Regions from separate parts of the Streptomyces sp. NPDC027189 genome, predicted to be linked through region 2. Evidence: riboswitches for the same ligand, from Rfam matches in the RefSeq annotation. Region 2 holds a riboswitch; each other region holds the start of a gene.
What was found. A riboswitch is a leader RNA that binds a small molecule or an ion and turns the genes downstream of it on or off. The one in region 2 is predicted to bind cobalamin.

Region 1 (7,621 bases), on a different contig from region 2:
AACAGCGGCCCGAGCCCGCCGGAGTGACGTGATGTCAGGGAAGCGCACATCCTGACCGAACTGCGGCTTATCGACAAATGCATTGCGAACGATCCTCATGGATTTGTCGATAAGCGCAGCTCACAGCTGTGTGAGCGATAACGATTCCGAGTCGGATCGGTTATCGGATGACATGCCTGGGGAGCGTGGTGCGCCGCGTCCTTAGGATGCCGGACATAGCTCTCGGGGCTTCTGATTCTGCTGGCGGGACCGTCCCCCCACGTCAACGGGTCCTGCACGAAGGGGAATTCTGTGCTTTCTTCGCTGTCTGCGTTGTCCACGCGCAGGCGAGGGGCCGCCCGCCTCGCCGCCGCGACGTTGGTGTCGGGGCTCGTCGCCGCCGGGGCGATCGCCTCCGCCGGTACGGCCGTTGCCGACGAGACTCCGCAGAGCCTGGGCGGCGCGACCGCCACCATTGGCGACCTGAAGACGTACGGGTCCGCGGTCATCCATGACAACGGCGAGGACGAGTGGGTGTCCGCGGGGTTGTTCGAGATGTCCGTCGACAACGGCGGCATGCTGCAGACCTACTGCATCGACATCCACAACCCGACGCAGCGGGATGCCAAGTACCAGGAAACCCCCTGGAGCGGTACGTCGCTGAACGGCAACAAGAACGCGGGCAAGATCCGCTGGATCCTGCAGAACTCCTACCCGCAGGTGAACGATCTCGCGGCGCTCGCCGAGAAGGCCGGCGTCGCAGGCCTCACCGAGAAGGACGCGGCGGCCGGAACTCAGGTGGCCATCTGGCGGTACTCGGACGGCGCCGACGTGGACGCGGTGGATCCGCAGGCGGAGAAGCTGGCGGACTATCTGCAGAAGAGCGCGCGGAACCTGGCGGAGCCCAAGGCCTCATTGGCCCTCGGCCCCGCCGCGGTCTCCGGCCACGCCGGTGAGAAGCTCGGCCCGGTCACGGTGCACACCAACGCGGACAGCGTGACGGTGACGCCGCCCTCGGACGCCACCGCCGGCGGGGTGAAGATCGTCGACAAGGACGGCAAGGCAATCGCCTCCGCGGTCGACGGCAGCCGGCTCTACTTCGACGTGCCGAAGGACGCCGCGGACGGTGCGGCATCGCTGACCGTGCAGGCGTCCACCACCGTGCCGGTCGGCCGCGCCTTCACCTCGGAGACCCGCAGCCAGACACAGATCCTCGCGGGCTCCAGCGAGTCGACGGTCTCCGCGTCGGCGACCGCGAACTGGGCCGAGAAGGGCGCGATACCCGCCCTGTCCGCCGAGAAGAACTGCGCCAAGGGTGGCGTGGACATCACGGCGGCCAACAAGGGCGACGAGGCGTTCACCTTCGAGCTGATGGGGATCGAGCACACCATCGAGGCGGGCACGTCCCAGACGGTGACCGTCCCGCTGCAGGAGGACCAGGCCTACGACTTCACGATCAACGGGCCGAACGGCTTCTCGAAGCGGTTCAAGGGCGTGCTCGACTGCAAGACCCAAAGCAGCACGAGCGACATCTCGACCCAGACGGTCAGTGAGCCGAGTCCGGCGACGGTGGGCGGCACCTCCACCGGGGGCACCGACCTCGCCGAGACCGGCGGTTCCAACGCGACCCCGATCATCGCGGGCATAGCCATCGCCCTCGTGGTGATCGGCGGCGCGGCGACGCTCTTCGTCCGCAAGAAGCAGGCGCGGGTCCAGGACTGAACGACACAGCACCTTGGCAACTCAACAGTGAATGACCGCACCACGGTGACTCCGTGAGCCCGCGGCCCCGGCAAGCCCCCCAGGCATCCGGGGCCGCACCCATTCCGGGCTCCGCCGCGCGGGGCGGCTCAACCCTTGTCGGACGCGCAGTGTTCGAGGAGTTCGGCGGTCGCGCCGTCGGTCACCCGGTAGTCATCTTCGCAGGGGACCCCATGTGATCTTCAATACCTGCGTAGGTGTGCAGCTGTGCGGGGGAGTCAGTCCGACCCTAGGGTTGGTGGGCCGTGGTGTTCGGGAAGACCGGTGACGGCCCCTCAGGGGGCCCAGGCCGGAGCGGCCCTCGCCACTGTGATCGGGGGAAGTTCCCGTCCCGTGCCTCCCTCGGGCGGCGCCACTGGCCGCGAGGCCGGGAAGGTAGGGGCAGGCACGTGTACCCGTAAGCCAGGAGACCGGCCACGGCATCTCACGAACTGATCCACGAGGTGCTGGAGCGTGACCGTATGACCCTGCCCGCGCAGTCGTCCCCCGCGACCGGGTTCCGGTGGCGCCGCGAGGACACCGTCCGAACCGCTGCACTTCTGGCTGTGATCGCGGCGTTGCACATCGTCGCGTTCGGCATCCTGTTCCTGCTCGTCGTGCCGGAGCACTACGAGGTCGGCTCCAAGGCGTTCGGCATCGGCTTGGGCGTCACCGCCTACACCCTGGGCATGCGGCACGCCTTCGACGCCGACCACATCGCCGCCATCGACAACACCACCCGCAAACTGATGGCCGACGGGAAGCGGCCGGTGTCGGTGGGCTTCTGGTTCGCGCTCGGGCACTCCAGCGTGGTGGTCCTGCTCGCCGCGCTCATCGCCGGAGGCACCCAGCTGGCCGGACGCATCATGAACGAGGGCTCCAGCACGCACCAGGTGCTCGGCGTCATGGGCACCACGGTCTCCGGGTCCTTCCTCTACCTGATCGCCGCCCTCAACCTCGTCGCGCTGATCGGCATCCTGCGGGTCTTCCGGGCGATGCGGGCGGGCACGTACAACGAGGAGGAGCTCGAACAGCACCTGGATTCCCGGGGGTTCATGAACCGGATCCTCGGCCGCTTCACGAAGTCCATCACGCGGCCGGGGCAGATGTTCCCGCTGGGCTTTCTCTTCGGGCTCGGCTTCGACACCGCCACCGAGGTCACGCTGATGGTGATGGCGGGCAGCGGCGCGGCGGCCGGACTGCCCTGGTACGCCATCCTGTGCCTGCCGCTGCTGTTCGCGGCGGGGATGAGCCTGTTCGACACGCTGGACGGCACGTTCATGAACTTCGCCTACCAGTGGGCGTTCTCCAACCCGGTGCGCAAGGTCTTCTACAACCTCACCATCACCGGCCTGTCCATCGCGGTGGCCTTCTTCATCGGCACCATCGAACTGGTGGGCGTGCTGCACGACAAGCTCGACCTGCGCGACGACGTGACCGGCTGGATCGCGGGGCTCGACCTGGACAACGTCGGGTACATCATCGTAGGCCTGTTCGTGGTCGTCTGGGCCGCGGCCGTGGCGTACTGGCGACTGGCCAAGGTCGAGCAGCGGTGGGCGGTCCGCCCCGCCGACGGGAGTTGAGACCGGCGGGTGCGGCAGCGCCCATCGACTGGGTGGCAGCCGCCCCCGTTTCCCCGGCTAGGAGCGGGCGCTCCGGCCGCGCGCGAGGGCGAATCCGGCCGCGGCCAGGCCGAGCACGCCCACGATCAGGCCGGCGATGCCGAGGCCGCGAGCGGTCGAGTCACTGCTCTTGCTGCTCGCGGCCGAGCTCTTATCCGATCCCGAACTCGACGACGAGGCCGCGCCGGAGGGCTCCCCGGAGGAGTCCTCCCCCGCGGCCTTGGCGGTCAGCGTGAGCACCGGCGCCGGGCTCTCCGGCTCCTCGCCGCCCTTCGGTGTCTCCTCGATCCACCGGACGACATTGCCGTCCGAGTAGGTCTGCAGCGTCTTGAACTCCAACTGGTCGGAATCGTCGGGAAGTTGACCGAAGGCGACGTTGAAGTCCTGGAACTCGCCGTGGCGGATCCGGCCGCCGGTCCAGGTGATCTCGGAGACGGCGTCGGTGATCGTGCCGTCGTCGGTCTTGATGGGCGTCTTGAGCTTGGTGGTCGTCACCTTCGCGGTCCAGCCGGACTGCGGAGTGACCAGGACACCCAGGACCGGGTGGTCGGTGGGCAGGAAGACCTGCACCTTTGTGGTGCTGGCGGTGTCCTCCTCGTTGGGGACGCGGAAGGTCAGCACGCCGTCCGTGGCGCCCTTGGCGTAGCTCTCGGGGTGGACCGTCACATGCGCGAAGGCCGCGCCCGCGGCGGTCAGGACTCCGGCCGTGGTGAGGGCAGCGACAAGGCCGGCTCGGCGCAGGGTGGTGCGTGTCGGGGACATCAGGGGAACTCCGTACTGGTGTGGATGCGGTCAGGGCGTGTACGCGAGCCCGGCCGGCGGTCCCCGACGGGAGACGGCGTGCCGCAGCAGCATCTGCCGCAGTGACCACGTCTCAAAGGCGTTCCGGCGTATGACGTCCTGCTGGGCCGGTGCGGGAGACGGTCCCGTCCGCACCCGCCACCACGCCGCAAGCCCCGGCACGAGCGCCACGGCCCACCGCAGCAGGGACCACAACGCGGCCTCGCCGCGCCGCAGCCACCAGGTCGCGAGCAGGGCAGCGGTCACATGCGCGGCCGTGGCGTGGGGCGTCAGGGCGTGTGCGTGCGGGTGCATCATGTGCGCCCCGTGCATGTTCATCGCCATACGCGGGTGGGCGACCTCGAACCCTAGGTGGAGTCCGGCCTGCGCGGCCAGCATTCCGCCACCGATCCCGAGCAGCGAACGCTCCCGGGCGCCCAGCAGAGAGCCGGCCGCGAAGACGGCGAGGAACCCGGCACCGTCCGCCCACAGCGGCGGTGCGTCCCCCGTCGCCAGCCCGTGCCCGCCGGCGGCCAGCAGCACGCACAGCACGGCGAACACCGCCGCGCGCAAGCTCCGTACTGCCAGGGACGCACTCATGGAGCCCAGATACTGCCACGGGGAGCGCGCGGCCGTCGGGGCTTCCCCCGGAGCCGCCTCCTCCTGGGCGGCCGGGGTGCACTTTCCTGGCTCGGGTAGGGTCTTGACTCAGCGTGGGAGGGACCTGACATGCAACTTCGCTGTGCCGTGCTGGACGACTTTCAGGGCGTCGCGACCGAGATGGCGGACTGGTCGCCGATCGCGGACGAGGTGGAGGTCGTCGGCTACGGCGACCACTTCACGGACGAAGACGCTCTGGCCGCCGCGCTCGCGGACTTCGACATCGTCGTCACCCTGCGCGAGCGGGTTCCCTTCCCCGCCTCGCTGCTGGCCCGGCTGCCGCGGCTGAGGCTGCTGATCGCCTCCGGAATGCGCAACACGGTGATCGACTACGCGGCCGCCGAGGCGCACGACGTGACCGTGTGCGGCACCCCGAGTTCCTCGACGCCTCCGGTCGAGCTGACCTGGGCGCTGCTGCTCGGCCTCGCGCGGGGCATCGTCACGGAGAACAACGCGCTGCGGACGGGTGGCCCCTGGCAGAGCACCGTCGGCGCCGATCTGCACGGCCGCCGGCTCGGTCTGCTCGGCCTCGGGAAGATCGGCGGCAGGGTGGCACAGGTCGGTCTCGCCTTCGGCATGCGGGTCTGCGCGTGGAGTCAGAACCTCACCAAGGAGCGCGCCGACGAGGTGGGGGTGGAACTGGCTGCCTCCAAGGAGGAGTTGCTCGCGAGCAGCGACTTCGTCTCCGTCCACCTCGCGCTCGGCGACCGCACCCGGGGCCTGATCGGCGCCGCCGAGCTGGCCCTCCTCAAGCCGACCGCCTACCTCGTCAACGCCTCGCGGGCGGCGATCGTCGACCAGGACGCGCTGCTCGCCGCGCTGCACGGCGGCCGGATCGCCGGAGCGGGCGTCGACGTGTTCGACATCGAGCCGCTCCCCGCCGACCACCCGATGCGCTCGGCCCCGCGCCTGCTGGCCACCCCACACCTCGGCTATGTGTCGCGGGCCAACTACGAGACGTACTACAGCGCGGCGGTCGAGGACATCCAGGCCTTTCTGGCAGGCACACCCATACGCCGCCTCGGCTGAGCACCCGGGCATCCCGTTCGCCGCCTCGGCTGAGCGGTCGGGCATCCCGTTCGCCGCCTCGGCTGAGCGGTCGGCCGTCCCCTGCGCCACCTCGACCGAGCGCCTGGGCGTCCCATCCGCTGCCGCGACCACGGGCCCGGGCGCCTCATCCGCCACCTCAACTGAGCAGCCTGGCAAGCCGTCCGTACCGTACGCTCCCGTTCACGCCTGCGCTGGTCGCCAGTAGACGCCGCACTGCCGCCGCAGATGATGCAGCTCCACCAGGTACCGCCGCAGCGTCACATGGTCGGTCGGCGCGTCCTCGCACCAGGCGCGCAGCCTCTCGTTGACGATCCGCTCCGGGTATTCGACGCCCGGTTCGAAGGTCCGCTCGGCGATGTGCCGGAGCACGACCAGCTTGCGTTCCCACTGGGCGGGCAGCCGCACCAGGCGCCCGTCGCGCACGAAGGTCCGCAGCACCGCCTCGGTCTGCTCGTCCCTGGAGCCGTAGCTCTCGACGGGCTGCGGTGCCTGTGCGGAACGCGCGAGGCCCCGGAAGCGGCCGTAGGCGACGCCCAGTCCCCCCTCGCCCTGCGTGATCACGCCCTGATCCTGGAGCCGCCGCAGCGCCACGGTCGCGTCCTTCGGAGACAGCCCCGCCTTCTCCATGACCTTCGCGGGGGTGTCCGCCCCCAGGGCCACCGCGGCGAAGGCGCGGACCCGGGTCTCCTCGGCGAACAGTCCGATCACACCGGTCAGTTGGTCGGTTGGCATGTCCGGCAGGCTAGTTGAGGGCATGCCGTCGGCCGAAGTGAATTTCCGCCCGGGATACGGCAGGCGGAGGGAATGGCCTGTTCGGAAAGGGTGATCCCCACATGAACGCCGTGACCAGGCGTGGGTGGTCGCGTTGAAGGGGGGAGTGCGGTCGCGTCCGTGCAGCCGCGCTTGTCGAGTCAAAGGAGAACGTGATGTCTCGCATCGCGAAGGCTGCCGCTGTCGCTCTTGGCACGGGTGCCGTGGTGCTCAGCGGGGCCGGTCTGGCCATTGCGGACGCCGGCGCTCAGGGCGAGGCCGTCAACTCGCCCGGCGTCGTGTCGGGAAACGTCGTTCAGGTCCCGATCGACGTGCCGGTCAACGTGTGCGGGAACACCGTCAGCGTCATCGGCCTGCTGAACCCGGCCTTCGGCAACACCTGCGCGAACTAGGGCCACGAGGCCAACGGCGGCTACAGCTACGGCAACTGACGCCAGGCACACGCACGGGCGAGGCCCCCGGCAGCATTCACTGCCGGGGGCCTCGCCGTAGCCGCGTCCAACGATCACGCCGCCGCGCGCGTACACGGACGCACGCTCGCACCGCCCTACGCGTACCGTAAATCCCGCTGTGGCCCTCCAGCGCGTCCGGCGTCACGCCCCACGGCGGCATTTCCCCGTGCCCTGCGACGATCCGGCCGTGCTGTGAGTCGCCCGGTCCCGGCGGCAGGGCGGGCAGATAGCGGGCCCCGGGGTGCCGTCTCTGCCGGCGGGACCACTGGAAGTCCACCAAGGCGTGGTGCAGCCAGGAGACGGGGCCCCTCGACCGAGACGCCGCCGAGCATGTGTCCGCGGACCCAGCGGTGGACGCGGTGGTGATTGCGCCAGGCCGGCAGCCGGAGCCCCGTCCCCACCTTTCGAGCCTGTTGCGGAATCCTTGGGGTGTTGACGTGGAGGTGGGTCCCGCGTCCAGTCCCAGTACGGCACGCTCACCCTTGAGTCGCCGCGCCGCGGCGCGGCGCCCGCTCCAGGTCCAGGTCCAACAGGAACCGCCGGTGCCAGGGCAGGAGGGAGGGCGCC
Region 2 (7,621 bases):
GCGCCGTATGTGGAGTCGAAGATCGTCGCCCCGGCCGGACTGATCCCCACGCAGCGAGAGAGGCAGGAGGAGCGAGATGCGATCGGCGCTGCACCGGGCAGCTAGTGGAATCCGTTGGTACATACGGGAGTTGACAGACGAATCCGCTTACGACCGCTATGTCGCATACCTCCGCAAAGACCACCCGGACGCCCCCGTACCGTCGCGCCGGGACTTCGAGCGAGCACGCACGGACCGTCAGGAGGAGGACCCGCGCCAGGGGTTCCGCTGCTGCTGACGGCACGAACCGCAGCCCACACGAACCCTCCACATCCGCTAACCGGACGGGGGTTCCCTAAAGCGGAACCGTCGCCTAGATTGCCTGCGCGTTACACAGGTGATCAGTGAGGGGACGGAGCCGCCATATGTCAGATGTGCCCGAAGTGAAGCCACCGGCGGTGACGCCGGTCCGCGTCGTGATAGCCCTCTGCCTGCTCGCCCCCTTCGTGGCGATGCTGTGGGTCGGCTCGTACGCGAAGACGGACCCGATCCTCATCGGCATCCCGTTCTTCTACTGGTACCAGATGCTGTGGGTGCTCATGTCCACGGCGCTGACGATGATCGCCTACAAGCTCTGGCAGCGTGACCAGCGCGCCCGCGCCACCACGAAGGGCGGTGCCGAGGCATGAAGGACGGCGTGAACGGCGTGGCACTCGCCGTCTTCATCTTCTTCTTCCTGGCCGTCACGGTCATGGGCTTCCTGGCCGCGCGCTGGCGCAGGGCGGACGACGAGCACAGCCTGGACGAATGGGGCCTGGGTGGACGCTCGTTCGGCACCTGGATCACCTGGTTCCTGCTCGGCGGCGACCTCTACACGGCGTACACCTTCGTCGCCGTGCCCGCCGCGATCTACGCGGCAGGCGCCGCCGGCTTCTTCGCGGTCCCGTACACCATCCTGGTCTACCCGCTGATCTTCACGTTCCTCCCCCGCCTGTGGTCGGTCTCCCACAAGCACGGATACGTGACGACGTCGGACTTCGTGCGCGGCCGCTTCGGCTCGAAGGGCCTGTCCCTCGCCGTGGCCGTCACCGGCATCCTGGCCACCATGCCGTACATCGCGCTCCAGCTGGTCGGTATCCAGGCCGTCCTGGACGTGATGGGCGTGGGCGGCGGCGACAACACGAACTGGTTCGTGAAGGACCTCCCGCTCCTCATCGCCTTCGGCGTACTGGCCGCGTACACCTACTCCTCCGGCCTGCGCGCCCCGGCCCTGATCGCGTTCGTGAAGGACACCCTGATCTACATCGTGATCGCGGTGGCCATCATCTACATCCCGATCAAGCTGGGCGGGTTCGACGAGATCTTCAAGGCGGCGAGCGACAAGTACACGGCGGCGGGCGCGGGCGGAATCGTCCCCGCCGAAGCGGGCCAGTGGACGTACGCCACCCTCGCCCTTGGCTCGGCACTGGCGCTCTTCATGTACCCGCACTCGATCACGGCGACGCTGTCGAGCCGCAGCCGTGAGGTGATCCGCCGCAACACCACGATCCTCCCCCTGTACTCGCTGATGCTGGGCCTGCTCGCCCTGCTCGGGTTCATGGCGATCGCGGCCGGAGTGAAGGTCACGAACGGCCAGCTCGCCATCCCGCAGCTCTTCGAGACCATGTTCCCGGACTGGTTCGCGGGCGTGGCCTTCGCCGCCATCGGCATCGGAGCGCTGGTCCCCGCGGCCATCATGTCCATCGCGGCCGCGAACCTCTTCACGCGCAACATCTACAAGGACTTCATCAAGCCCGACGCGACTCCCCAGCAGGAGACCAAGGTCTCCAAGCTGGTCTCGCTCCTGGTGAAGGTCGGTGCGCTGGTCTTCGTCCTCACCATGGACAAGACGGTCGCGATCAACTTCCAGCTCCTCGGCGGCATTTGGATCCTGCAGACCTTCCCGGCCCTGGTCGGCGGCCTGTTCACCCGGTGGTTCCACCGCTGGGCGCTGCTCGTGGGCTGGGCCGTCGGCATGCTCTACGGCACGTTCGCGGCGTACGGGGTCGCCTCCCCGACGCAGAAGCACTTCGGCGGCAGCGCGAAGGAGATCCCCGGGATCGGGGAGATCGGCTACATCGGCCTCACAGCGTTCGCGCTCAACGTCGTGGTGACCGTCGTCCTCACCTTCGCCTTCCGGGCGTTCAAGGCCCCCGAGGGCGTCGACGAGACGTCCCCCGAGGACTACACGGCGGACGCGGGCGACCCCGGGGTACAGACGGAACTGCCCCCGGCCACGGCTGGGGCGACTCACTAGGCACCCGCAGCCGAGGATGCCGTCGGGGTGGGTGCGCCAACCGGTGCTCGCAGAGTGCCGGTTGGCGCACCCGTGCCGCCCCAGCAGCACGATGGCCCGCAGTGGGGAAGCGCGGGTGGGCCGCCGGCGCGCATGCCCGCAGCTGAGCCGGCACGCACCCGCAGTCGCCCACGCACGGAAGGGGCCGTGCCGGTACATCACATGGCCCGTCGCTTGCGTGGTTGCCAACAGGCAGAGCCATGAAAGCCAAGCGATCTGCCACAGGCGACGGGGCGCACGGACCGGCACGGCCCCGCCCCACCCGCCGGCGGCAGGCGCAGACGCACGCAGCCGCAGACACCGCAAGACGGGCCGCCGGACAGAATCCGGCGGCCCGTCGCCGTGCCCGTCCGGCACGAGGTCGAGCAGGCCGTCTCCGAGATCGCGGTGGCCCACGACCGCGTACTCGGCGGCGTGACCTTCGTCCCGCAAGGCGGCCCCATGGCCGACATGGCCCGCCAGGGCGAGGCCGAGATCCGCACGCTCGCGGTCGCGACCGAGGACCGCGGCAGGGGCACAGGCGAAGCCCTCGTCCGCGCCCGCGTCGACCGCGCACGCGCCACGGAAGCGCGACTGGAACCCCATCCCGGACATCGACGACATCCTGCCGATCACCTACGAGTTGACGCTCCAGCACACTCCGTAGCACTCCCGGACGCCGACGCGACACAACATGTGGGGGTGCTCCCGCAGCCCGGCACAAGATGTATGCTCATGCTCGCTGTCGCCGCAGGGGAATCCGGTGCGAATCCGGAACTGTCCCGCAACGGTGTACTTGTACGTGTTCATGCCCCGCGTGGCCGCGTACGCGTTTCAGTCCGAGGACCTGTCGACAGCGCGCCCCGGCCACCCGGCCCGGGCGCCGACGACGTCCGGGCCTCGCGGAATGGGCCGGTGGACGCGGTGCGCCGCTGCCCAGAAGCGCCCCCGTGTGCCCCGCTCCTCCCCAACAGGCCCCGTGCCGAGCGAGGGAGAGCCCCAAGTGACCATCGCGCCAGCCGACCCGGCTTCAGCTTCCGTTTCCGCGAAGCAGGCCCCGGTGGAGACGGACGGTCCCGGTACCACGCTGCTGCGTACCCTGACCGACCTCACCGCCGACCTCCCGGACGCCGACCCCGGCCGGGTCGCCGCCGCCGCGCTGCGCGGCCGGTCCGCCCGCGCGGACGACGCGGAGCTGCGCGAACTGGCCACCGAGGCCGCCGCCGGCCTCATCTCCGAGGACCCGGCGTACTCCCGCCTCGCCGCCCGCCTGCTGACGATCAGCATCGCGGCGGAGGCCGCCTCACAGGGCGTGCGATCCTTCTCCGAGTCCATCGCCACCGGCCACCGCGAGGGGCTGATCGCCGACCGCACGGCGGAGTTCGTACGGCTGCACACGGCCCGCCTGAACGAACTGATCGACGTGCACGCCGACGACCGCTTCGGCTACTTCGGCCTGCGCACCCTGCACAGCCGCTACCTGCTCCGGCACCCGATCACCCGCAAGGTCATCGAGACGCCCCAGCACTTCATGCTCCGGGTGGCGTCCGGCCTCGCCGAGGACGACACCACCCGATCCGTGGACGAAGTCGCGTCCCTCTACCGGCTCATGAGCCGCCTGGACTACCTCCCCTCCTCCCCCACGCTCTTCAACTCCGGTACACGGCACCCGCAGATGTCGTCCTGCTACCTCCTCGACTCCCCGCTGGACGAGCTGGACTCCATCTACGACCGCTACCACCAGGTCGCGCGCCTCTCGAAGCACGCGGGCGGCATCGGCCTGTCGTACAGCCGGATCCGTTCCCGCGGCTCCCTCATCCGCGGCACGAACGGGCACTCCAACGGCATCGTCCCGTTCCTGAAGACCCTCGACGCCTCGGTCGCCGCGGTGAACCAGGGCGGCCGGCGCAAGGGCGCCGCCGCGGTCTACCTGGAGACCTGGCACTCCGACATCGAGGAGTTCCTGGAGCTGCGCGACAACACCGGTGAGGACGCCCGGCGTACGCACAATCTGAACCTCGCCCACTGGATCCCGGACGAGTTCATGCGCCGGGTCAACGAGAACGGGATCTGGTCCCTGTTCTCCCCCTCCGACGTGCCGGAACTGGTCGACCTGTGGGGCGACGAATTCGACGCGGCCTACCGCAAGGCCGAGGAGAGCGGCCTCGCCAAGAAGACCATTCCGGCCCGCGACTTGTACGGCCGCATGATGCGCACCCTCGCGCAGACCGGCAACGGCTGGATGACCTTCAAGGACGCCGCCAACCGCACCGCCAACCAGACGGCGGAGCCGGGCCACACCGTCCACTCCTCGAACCTGTGCACCGAGATCCTGGAGGTCACGGACGACGGCGAGACGGCGGTCTGCAACCTCGGCTCGGTGAACCTGGGCGCCTTCGTCGACACGACGAGCGGCGACATCGACTGGGAGCGCCTGGACGAGACGGTCCGCACGGCCGTCACCTTCCTGGACCGGGTCGTCGACATCAACTTCTACCCGACCGAGCAGGCGGGCCGCTCCAACGCCAAGTGGCGCCCGGTGGGCCTCGGCGCGATGGGCCTCCAGGACGTCTTCTTCAAGCTCCGCCTGCCCTTCGACTCCCCCGAAGCGAAGGCCCTCTCCACGCGCATCGCCGAACGCATCATGCTCGCCTCGTACGAGGCCTCGGCCGGCCTCGCCGAGCGCAACGGCCCGCTCCCGGCCTGGGAGAAGACCCGTACGGCCCGCGGTGTCCTCCACCCCGACCACTTCGACGTGGAGCTGACCTGGCCGGAGCGCTGGGCGGCCCTGCGGGAACGCATCGCCGCCGTAGGCATGCGCAACTCTCTCCTCCTCGCCATCGCGCCCACCGCGACGATCGCGTCCATCGCGGGCGTGTACGAGTGCATCGAGCCACAGGTGTCGAACCTCTTCAAGCGCGAGACGCTCTCCGGAGAGTTCCTCCAGGTCAACTCCTACCTGGTGGACGAGCTGAAGAAGCTCGGCGTGTGGGACGCGCAGACCCGGGAGGCTCTGCGCGAGTCCAACGGCTCGGTGCAGGGTTTCACTTGGGTGCCGCAGGACGTCCGCGACCTCTACCGCACGGCGTGGGAGATCCCGCAGCGCGGCCTCATCGACATGGCCGCCGCCCGGACCCCGTTCCTGGACCAGGCCCAGTCGCTGAACCTGTTCCTGGAGACGCCGACCATCGGCAAGCTCTCCTCGATGTACGCGTACGCCTGGAAGTCGGGCCTGAAGACGACGTACTACCTGCGCTCGCGCCCCGCGACGCGCATCGCCCGCGCCGCCCAGGCGCAGGGCCGGCCCGAGAAGACCATCCCCGTCCAGCAGGTGGCCGAGCCCGACGCCGTCGCCTGCTCCCTTGAGAACCCCGAGTCCTGCGAGGCGTGCCAGTAATGACCCCCCCGAACACCGAGAAGAACCTCCTCGACCCGGGCTTCGAACTCACCCTCCGCCCCATGCGCTACCCGGACTTCTACGAGCGCTACCGGGACGCCATCAAGAACACCTGGACCGTCGAGGAGGTCGACCTCCACTCGGACGTCGCCGACCTCGCGAAGCTGTCGCAGGGCGAGCAGCACATGATCGGCCGACTGGTCGCGTTCTTCGCGACGGGCGACTCGATCGTGGCGAACAACCTGGTGCTGACGCTGTACAAGCACATCAACTCCCCCGAGGCGCGGCTGTACCTGTCGCGACAGCTCTTCGAGGAGGCCGTGCACGTCCAGTTCTACTTGACGCTGCTCGACACCTACCTCCCCGACCCGGAGGACCGCGCCGCCGCCTTCGCCGCCGTCGAGAACATCCCCTCCATCCGTGAGAAGGCCGAGTTCTGCTTCAAGTGGATGGACTCGGTGGAGAAGCTGGACCGGCTGGAGACGAAGGCCGACCGCCGCCGCTTCCTGCTCAACCTGATCTGCTTCGCCGCGTGCATCGAGGGGCTCTTCTTCTACGGGGCCTTCGCGTACGTCTACTGGTTCCGCAGCCGGGGTCTGCTGCACGGCCTGGCGACCGGCACCAACTGGGTTTTCCGTGATGAAAGCTGCCACATGGACGCGGCGTTCGCGTTCGTCGACACCGTACGGAAGGAAGAGCCCGACCTCTTCGACGAGGAACTCGGCCGACAGATCACCGACATGATCAAGGAAGCAGTCGAGGCTGAACTCCAGTTCGGTCGCGATCTCTGCGGCGAGGGCTTGCCCGGCATGAACACCGACTCGATGCGCCAGTACCTGGAGTGCGTCGCCGACCAGCGCCTGGTACGCCTAGGCCTGGCACCGGTCTACGGCTCCGAGAACCCGTTCTCCTTCATGGAGTTGCAGGGCGTCCAGGAGCTGACCAACTTCTTCGAGCGGCGGCCGTCGGCGTACCAGGTCGCCGTGGAAGGAACCGTCGACCTCGACGAGGACTTCTGACGACACCTCAGGTTTGATGCCGGGCCGCGCACGCGGCCCGGCGTCTCGCGTCTCGCGTCCCGCGTCCCGCGTCCCGCGTCTCGTGTCTCGTGTCTCGTGTCTCGTCCATGGACCGTCCATGGGTCGTCCATGGACCACCTATGGAGCGGCAAAGTTCTTCGGGGGCCGCTATCCGCGCCTCATCGGCCCCGGCTAGGTTCTGGCCGTCCTGACATGTCATACACAGCGGCATGCCAGGCCGTCAGATTGGCATGCCCATGACACTCCCTGACGCTACGCGCGTCACGGGCCTGCCACGCAACGCCGAGAACCCCCACTTCCGGCTGTGGAGCCGCGTACGGCCCTACCCGGTCCGCGCGGCACCGGCCTCAAATCGATGGAGGCAGCACCCCCATGCGTGAGACACGCTCCGCCAGACCCGCCCGGAGACTGCGAAGACTCCTGACCGCCGCCCTCCCTGCCCTCGCCCTCGGCGTCGCCGGGTTCGCCGCGGCCCCGCCCGCGGGTGCGCAGACGGCGCCCACCGCGCACATCTCCCGGGCCGCCCAGAACGCGAAAGCCCTGACCTCCCCCGCCGCCCAGGCCGTTCACCCGACCGGCAAGGCCGGCCAGAAGGTGCCCACCACGCATCTGTGCGGCACCCCGACCCCCGGTCACGCCGCCTGCTTCGCCCAGCGGCGCACGGACATCAAGCAGAAGCTGGCCGCGGCGATATCCCCGAACGCCGCCGCCGCGGTGTCCGGCCTCAGCCCGGCCAACCTGCACAGCGCGTACAACCTGCCCTCGACCGGTGGCTCCGGCCTGACGGTCGCCGTGGTCGACGCGTACAACGACCCCAACGCCGAGTCGGACCTGGCCACTTACCGCTCGCAGTTCGGCCTGTCGGCCTGCACCAAGGCCAACGGCTGCTTC
Region 3 (7,621 bases), on a different contig from region 2:
CTCGTCGCCACGCTCGACCGGGCCCGCGAGGTCACCCGGATCACCCAGGAGGCGATCCTGCGGCCCATCTCCCGCACCCTGAACGGCACTCAGGTGTGCACCCGCTACCACAGCGCCGCCCGCGAATCGACCGTCGGCGGCGACCTGTACGACGTCGCGGTGACACCGTTCGGACTGCGTGTCCTCGTCGGCGACGTCCGCGGTCACGGGCTCGACGCCCTCCGGCTGACCGCCGACACGATCACGGGTTTCCGCGAGCTCGCCTACACAGCCCTCGACTTGACGACCCTCGCCGGCGGCCTCGACGCACGGCTCGCTCCGGAGCTGGGCCCCGAGGACTTCGTCACCGCCGTGCTCGCCGAGTTCGCGCCCGGCGAGGTACGACTGGTCAACTGCGGTCACCCGCCGCCCCTGCGTGCCGGCCACCGCATCGAATTCCTCGAACCCCTTGTCACCGCCCCGCCGTTGGGACTGTGCCCCGACCCGCGCCAGTACCGCGTACGGCTCCAGCCCGGCGACCGGCTCCTCCTCTACACCGACGGCCTGACCGAGGCCCGCGACCCGGAGGGCGGCCCCTTCCCCCTCCTCGGCGAGGCCGCGATCGCCCTGCGCGAGCCGCTCCCCGACGAGGCCTTGCACACCCTGTACGCCCGCCTGATCGCCCACACCGGCTCGGCCCTCGCCGACGATCTCGCCCTGGTCCTGTGCCAGCCCGTGGAGACGACGCTCCCCGCGCGCGTGCCGTGAAGTCATGCGCCCGGCGCAGTACGGTCGCCCCCGGCCCGAGCTCCAGCGCGCGCTCGCGGCGGACGGATCGGTGCCCGGCCGATGATGTCGCGGCATCCACCGCCGACGACTGGCTGGCCTTCGCCCGCATGCTGCTCGCCGACGGCGCGGCGGGCAACCGTCGCCTCCTCTCCCCCGCCTCGGTACGGCAGATGACCACCAACCACCTCACCCCCGCCCAGCGCGAGATCGGGGCGCTGTTCATGGAGGGCCAGGGCTGGGGCTACGGCGCCCAGGTCGACATCGAACCCACCGACCCCTGGAACGTCCCGGGCCGCTGCGGCTGGACCGGCGGCACCGGCACGACGGCCCACATCGTCCAGTCGACCGGCACGGTCACCGTCCTGCTCACCCAGGTCGCCATGGAGAACCCGACGCCCACCCCGCTGATGCGGGACTTCTGGCGCCGTACCGCTCAGTGAAGCAGCGTCCGGATCAATTCCTTGGCGTCGCCAAGGAGTTGGACCTCGCGCACGCTCATCGTCGGATTGGCCGCCCGGCGCCGGCGCGCTTCGGCGAGACCGTCCTCCGTCACGCCGGGAGTGCCCTCGCCGAGCATCGCGGCCAGCGTCTCGCGCGCCACCTCCGCGTACGGCTCACCGCCGACGGCGACCTGGGCGAGGATCACGGCGGACATGCCCCAGTCCAGGCCGGGCGCGCCCTCCTCGGCGTTGGCCCAGTCGATGACCTTCGGGCCGTCCGGGGTGAGCATCACGTTGTCCGGGTGCAGGTCCAGGTGCAGCACGCGGACCGCCGGGTCCGCCGAGACCCGGGCGGGCAGCGCGTGCAGCCCGCGCAGCAGCCGGGCGAGGGTGACGCCCGCCTCCCGCGGGGAGAGCAGACCGGCGCCGAACGCCTCCAGCATGGTCGGCCCGGACAGCCGCTCCATCACCAGGTCGCCGCGGGTCGCCGCCCGCACGCCCGGCACCGGATAGCCGTGCCCGCGCACATGCTCCATCACCGCGGCCTCGGCCGTGGCGTCGCCCCACCCCTCCCGGTCCCGCCGCAGTACCCACGCATCGTCGATCTCATAGACGTCCGCCGAACGCCCCGAGCCGAGCAGTCTCCCCGTTCGCATGGGCCGACTTTAGGGCCTGTCCTCCGGATTGGCCCGGCATCCGCCTGGGCTCACAGGCGGCCCTCAGGCGCTTTGCTACGGCCCGGTAGAGTGAGCGCGTCGTCATCACACCCGTACGGGGAGAAGCCGGTGGAATTCCGGCGCTGACCCGCAACCGTGAGCCGCCCACCAGGGACGGTGAGCCGGATCGCCTCGGAAGGGAAGTGACCGGCTCGTGCCACCGGCAACCCGCCGCTGGCCGGCACCGTCGAGGGATACGGAGCCGGAGCCGCCCGGATGCTCCAGCGTGCGCCCGGTGCTGCCCGGCTCCCCGCAGGGAGAGTCATGATTGTTCGCCGCAGCGCCGCGGTACTGGCCGCCGCCGTCGTCATCGGTACGGCCGTCGCACCGGCAGCGTTCGCCGCCGACGCGTCCCCTTCTCCCTCCCAGGCGATCCCGTCCGGGCTGTACGGCTCCACCGACCCCACCTACGACGGTGTCTGGCGGCAGTCGCTCGCGCTGCTCGCCCAGCACACCGTGGGTGTCAAGCCCACCGGCAAGGCCGTCGACTGGCTGACCGGACAGCAGTGCGCGAACGGGGCGTTCGCTCCGTACCGCGCCGACGCCACCGCCAAGTGCGACGCCAAGACGATGGTCGACACGAACAGCACGGCCGCCGCCGTGCAGGCCCTCGCCGCGCTCGGCGGGCACGACGCCGAGACGGGCAAGGCCGTCGGCTGGCTGAAGTCCGTGCAGAACAAGGACGGCGGCTGGGGGTACACCGCGGGCGGGGCGAGCGACGCCAACTCGACGTCCGTGGTGATCGGGGCACTGACGGCCGTGGGCGAGAAGCCCGCCGATGTCGCCAAGGCAGGCAAGTCGCCGTACGACGCCCTGGTGGCTCTGTCCATCGCGTGCGGCTCGGACGGTGGCGGCGCGTTCGCCTACCAGCCCGACAAGAAGGGCAAGCTCGCGGCGAACGCGAACGCGGACGCGACGGCGGCGGGGGTGCTCGGCGCCCTGGGCAAGGGGTTCGTGGCGAAGGCCGGTGCGGCGTACGACCTTACGCAGTGCGCCACCACGGACTCGCCCGGACCGCAGGACGTGGCGCAGAACGGCGCCGACTATCTGGCCAAGTCGCTGAAGAAGACCCCCTACCTGAAGTCCGCTCTCGCCGGTGCCAAGGACCAGCCCGACTACGGCAACACGGCGGACGCGGTCGTGGCGCTGTCCGCCGCGGGCGCGACATCGTCGGCGAAGGAGCCCCTCGCCTGGCTGGAGAAGAACTCCGGCGCCTGGGCGGCGAAGGCAGGACCGGCCGCGTACGCCCAGCTGATCTTCGCCGCCCACGCGACCGGCACCGACCCTCGTCACTTCGGCGGCGCGGACCTCGTCAAGCAGCTCGGCGCGACCGGTCCGGCGACGAACGCGTCCGACTACTCGGCCGCCCCGAGCGACGAGAAGAAGAAGGACGACGACAAGGGGCTCGGTGTCTGGTGGATCGTCGGCGTCGGTCTCGTCGCCGGTATCGGCATCGGCTTCCTGATCAGCGGCCGCAACAAGAAGCAGCAGCTGTGAGCCGCCGTCGGACGTCCGCGCCGGTCCTGACCCTGGCCCTGCTGCTCCTCGTACTCGGCGGCGCGGGGCAGGCCCGTGCCGTCGGCTACCGCTACTGGTCCTTCTGGGACCTGACCGGCGGGAAGTGGACGTACGCGACACAGGGTCCGTCGACCGCGCGGCCGTCCGACGGCGACGTCGAGGGGTTCCGCTTCGCGGTGAGCGAGGACTCGCAGGACGCCACGAAGCCGCGCGGGGCGGCGGACTTCGCATCCCTATGCGCGAAGACGCCCGCCCAGCAGGGCAAGAAGCGCGTAGCCCTGGTCATCGACTTCGGCACGACGGCGGACGCGCCGTCCGGCGAGACGCCGCCGGCCCCGCGTACGGCGTGCGCCCGCGTCCCCTCCGACGCGACGACGGCCGACGCCCTCGCGTCGGTCGCCAAACCCCTCCGCTACGACACCAACGCCCTGCTGTGCGCCATCGCGGGCTACCCGCGCACCGGCTGCGGCGAACAAGTCTCCGCCACGAAGCCGACGGCCTCCGCCCGTCCCCGGGCGAAGGCCACCCACCACGGCCCATCCGTCGGCCTGCTCGCAGGCGCCGCCGCGGTGGCCCTGCTGGGCACGGCTGCCGTCTGGCAGGCGCGCCGCCGCCGGGGCTGACGCGGGGGTGGGAACGATGACGACGGACGACGACGAGCAGGCCGAGGCGGCCGCCACTGCCGAGGCTGCCGCTGTGCCCACCCGTCCCGCAGGGCGATGGGGGTCCCCCCTGCTCGAGCGAAGCCGAGAGCTTGGGGGAGGGTGGGCACAGCCTCCAGCGCCGGGTGCCGACCCAGCGGAGCGCCCGCTGCAACGCCGTACCCGCACGCCGCAGGCGACCCGCAGCAACGCCCTCCACCCGGGCGCCTGGTGGATCTGGGCCCTGGGCCTGGGAACCGCCGCCTCCCGCACCACGAACCCCCTCCTCCTGGCACTCCTCGTCGGCGTAGCCGGATACGTCGTGGCGGCGCGCCGGAACGAGGCACCCTGGGCCCGCTCCTACGGCGCATTCGTGAAGCTGGCGGCCGCCGTCCTCGGCATCCGGCTCGGCTTCGCCGTGTTCCTGGGATCCCCGATCCCGGGAACGCACCTCATCGTCACGCTCCCCGAAGTCCCCCTCCCCCACTGGGCCCAAGGCATCCGCATCGGTGGCCGCATCACCGCCGAGGGCCTGGTCTTCGCGCTGTACGACGGCCTGAAACTGGCCACGCTGCTCATCTGCGTGGGCGCGGCGAACGCCCTCGCCAACCCGGCGCGTCTGCTGAAGTCGCTGCCAGGAGCGCTGTACGAGGCGGGCGTCGCGGTGGTCGTCGCCCTGACCTTCGCCCCGAACCTGATCGCCGATGCACAGAGACTGCGCGCCGCCCGCAGGCTGCGCGGGCGCCCCGACCGGGGCCTGCGCGGCCTGCTGCATGTGGGACTCCCGGTCCTGGAGGGCGCGTTGGAGCGCTCGGTCGCCCTCGCGGCGGCGATGGACGCGCGCGGCTACGGCCGCACCGCCCAGGTCCCGCCCGCCGTCCGCCGCACCACCGCCGTACTGACGCTGGGCGGTCTGCTCGGCGTCTGCGCGGGCACGTACGGACTGCTGACCGCCGAGGGCGGCAGCTACGGCCTGCCGGTGCTGCTGGCCGGGCTGGCCGCGGCGCTCGGCGGCCTGTGGCTGGGCGGCCGCCGCTCGCTGCGGACGCGGTACCGGCCGGACGTGTGGGCCGCACGGGCGTGGCTGGTCGCGGGGTCGGGCGTGGCCGTGGCGACGCTGATGATCGTCGCCGCCTCGTACGATCCCGTGGCGCTGCGCCCGGGCGTCGTCCCCCTCGTGGCCCCCACCCTCCCGCTCTGGCCCGCGGCGGCGATCCTCCTCGGTCTCCTCCCGGCCTTCGTCGCCCCGATCCCCAAGGAGCCGTCATGATCCGCTTCGAGGATGTCTCCGTGACGTACGACGGTGCGGCCGAACCCACCGTCCGGGGCGTGGACTTCGAGGTGCCCGAGGGCGAACTGGTGCTGCTCGTGGGGCCCTCCGGGGTCGGCAAGTCGACGGTGCTGGGCGCGGTGAGCGGTCTCGTCCCGCACTTCACGGGCGGAACGCTGCGCGGCCGGGTCACGGTCGCCGGACGGGACACCCGCACCCACAAGCCGCGCGAACTCGCGGACGTGGTGGGCACGGTGGGCCAGGACCCGCTGTCCCACTTCGTGACCGACACCGTGGAGGACGAACTCGCGTACGGCATGGAGTCGTTGGGCCTCGCGCCGGACGTGATGCGCCGCCGGGTGGAGGAAACCCTGGACCTGCTGGGCCTGGCGGCGCTGCGCGACCGACCGATCGCCACGCTCTCCGGCGGTCAGCAGCAGCGGGTCGCCATCGGCTCGGTCCTCACCCCGCACCCGAAGGTCCTGGTCCTGGACGAGCCCACGTCCGCCCTGGACCCCGCCGCCGCGGAGGAGGTCCTCGCCGTCCTCCAGCGCCTCGTCCACGACCTCGGCACCACCGTCCTGATGGCCGAGCACCGTCTGGAACGCGTCATCCAGTACGCAGACCAGGTCGTCCTCCTCCCGTCCCCGGGCGCCGCACCGCTCCTCGGCACCCCCTCCGAGGTAATGGCCGTCTCCCCGGTGTACCCGCCGGTGGTGGACCTGGGCCGCCTCGCCGGCTGGTCCCCCCTCCCCCTGACGGTGCGCGACGCACGGCGGAGGGCGGGGGCGTTGCGGAAGCGGTTGGCCGAGGTAGCAGGCACAGCCCAGAGCACGGACTCAGAAGCAGGCGCAGCCCCGAGCACGGACTCAGAAGGAAGCGCAGCCCCGGGCGCAGAGGCAGAAGCAGCCGCAGGCGCGGGTCCGCGGGCCGCGGGGAGTCCGCGCGCCCATGCCGTTCCCGCTCCCCGTTCCCCCGCGCGCCCCCACTCCACGCCCCGCTTGTCCCGGCTCCTCCGCAGGGCCACCCCCACCGCTCCCGCTCCCGCCCCCGCGCAAACAGCCGTGGTCGAATCCCTCGCCGTCCGGCGCGGGCGCGTCGAGGCGCTCCGCCGTGTCGATCTCACCGCCGCCCCCGGCGAGACCATCGCGCTGATGGGCCGGAACGGCGCCGGGAAGTCCACCCTCCTCGGAGCGCTGGTCGGGTTGGTCGAGCCCGCAGCCGGATCCGTCCGGGTCGGCGGGGCGGTCCCGCACCGCACGGCGCCGCGCGAGCTCGTACGACGCGTGGGCCTCGTACCCCAGGAACCGCGGGATCTGCTGTACGCGGACACGGTGGCCGCCGAGTGCGAGGCCGCCGACCATGACGCGGGCGCCGAGCCGGGCACCTGCCGGGCTCTGGTGTCGGAGCTGCTGCCGGGGATCGCGGACGACACCCACCCCCGGGATCTGTCGGAGGGCCAGCGGCTGGCACTCGCGCTGGCCGTCGTGCTGACGGCCCGCCCCCCGCTGCTGCTCCTCGACGAGCCGACCCGCGGCCTCGACTACGCGGCGAAGGCCCGGCTGGTCACCGTGCTGCGCGGCCTGGCCGCCGAGGGCCACGCCATCGTCCTGGCCACCCACGACGTGGAACTCGCCGCCGACCTGGCCCACCGTGTGGTGATCCTCGCGGACGGCGAGATCGTCGCCGACGGCCCCACCGCCGAGGTGGTCGTCGCGTCCCCCTCCTTCGCCCCCCAGGTCACGAAGGTGCTGGCCCCCCAGCCATGGCTGACCGTCCCCCAGGTCCGCACGGCCCTGCGCGCGAACGAACCGGAGTCCCAGGAATGAGCGAGCCGACGGGCAAGCCCGCGCCTGTGAGCCGAACGGGCTCCGAGCCGACGGCCACACCCGCGCACGGCGCCGCAGCCGCGCCCGCCCCGGGGGCCCCGCAAGGCAGCCCCGCAGGCTCGCCCCAGCCCCCGTCGCACCCCCAAGCCAAAGCCATCCGCCTCGGCCCGCGGTCCATAGCCGCCCTCGTCCTGGTCAGTGCCACCGGTGTCGCCGGGTTCGTCTGGCCCCTGTTCGCGGGGCCGGGCTCGCAGGTCAGTGCGCATGCGCAGGATGCGCCGTGGTTGTTCGCGGGGCTGCTCGTGCTGCTCGTCGCCGTCGTGGCCGCGACGATCTCGGAGTCGGGGCTGGGGCCGAAGGCGGTTGCCATGCTCGGTGTGCTGGCGGCGACGGGAGCGGCGCTGCGGCCGATCGGGGCCGGGACCGCGGGCATCGAGCC

Region 1: linked by a shared signal. The riboswitch ahead of nicT (Nickel transporter NicT) and the one ahead of ACZ4RZ_RS01050 (ribonucleoside-diphosphate reductase subunit alpha) in region 2 are both predicted to bind cobalamin.
Region 3: linked by a shared signal. The riboswitch ahead of ACZ4RZ_RS37735 (prenyltransferase/squalene oxidase repeat-containing protein) and the one ahead of ACZ4RZ_RS01050 (ribonucleoside-diphosphate reductase subunit alpha) in region 2 are both predicted to bind cobalamin.

Annotation. Positions count from the first base shown of each region.
Region 1 covers NZ_JBVHRI010000004.1:435,727-443,347, forward strand. Annotated here, with positions in the region: gene ACZ4RZ_RS12875 (single-stranded DNA-binding protein) at 1-32, shown strand, start outside; gene ACZ4RZ_RS12880 (Cys-Gln thioester bond-forming surface protein) at 313-1,701, shown strand; cobalamin riboswitch at 1,970-2,173, shown strand; gene nicT (Nickel transporter NicT) at 2,202-3,302, shown strand; gene ACZ4RZ_RS12890 (YcnI family copper-binding membrane protein) at 3,360-4,103, opposite strand; gene ACZ4RZ_RS12895 (hypothetical protein) at 4,134-4,721, opposite strand; gene ACZ4RZ_RS12900 (D-2-hydroxyacid dehydrogenase family protein) at 4,851-5,810, shown strand; gene ACZ4RZ_RS12905 (DUF2087 domain-containing protein) at 6,012-6,563, opposite strand; gene ACZ4RZ_RS12910 (chaplin) at 6,758-6,994, shown strand; partial or broken gene ACZ4RZ_RS12915 (tyrosinase family protein) at 7,161-7,621, opposite strand, start outside.
Region 2 covers NZ_JBVHRI010000001.1:228,931-236,551, forward strand. Annotated here, with positions in the region: gene ACZ4RZ_RS01025 (carbon starvation CstA family protein) at 1-105, shown strand, start outside; gene ACZ4RZ_RS01030 (YbdD/YjiX family protein) at 77-277, shown strand; gene ACZ4RZ_RS01035 (DUF3311 domain-containing protein) at 405-668, shown strand; gene mctP (monocarboxylate uptake permease MctP) at 665-2,275, shown strand; partial or broken gene ACZ4RZ_RS01045 (GNAT family N-acetyltransferase) at 2,696-2,960, shown strand; cobalamin riboswitch at 3,023-3,162, shown strand; gene ACZ4RZ_RS01050 (ribonucleoside-diphosphate reductase subunit alpha) at 3,297-5,690, shown strand; gene ACZ4RZ_RS01055 (ribonucleotide-diphosphate reductase subunit beta) at 5,690-6,709, shown strand; gene ACZ4RZ_RS01060 (putative Ig domain-containing protein) at 7,103-7,621, shown strand, end outside.
Region 3 covers NZ_JBVHRI010000023.1:902-8,522, reverse strand. Annotated here, with positions in the region: partial or broken gene ACZ4RZ_RS37750 (PP2C family protein-serine/threonine phosphatase) at 1-747, shown strand, start outside; partial or broken gene ACZ4RZ_RS37745 (serine hydrolase domain-containing protein) at 843-1,208, shown strand; gene ACZ4RZ_RS37740 (phosphotransferase) at 1,202-1,864, opposite strand; cobalamin riboswitch at 1,940-2,094, shown strand; gene ACZ4RZ_RS37735 (prenyltransferase/squalene oxidase repeat-containing protein) at 2,189-3,421, shown strand; gene ACZ4RZ_RS37730 (SCO2322 family protein) at 3,418-4,065, shown strand; gene ACZ4RZ_RS37725 (energy-coupling factor transporter transmembrane component T) at 4,082-5,353, shown strand; gene ACZ4RZ_RS37720 (ABC transporter ATP-binding protein) at 5,350-7,182, shown strand; gene ACZ4RZ_RS37715 (ECF transporter S component) at 7,179-7,621, shown strand, end outside.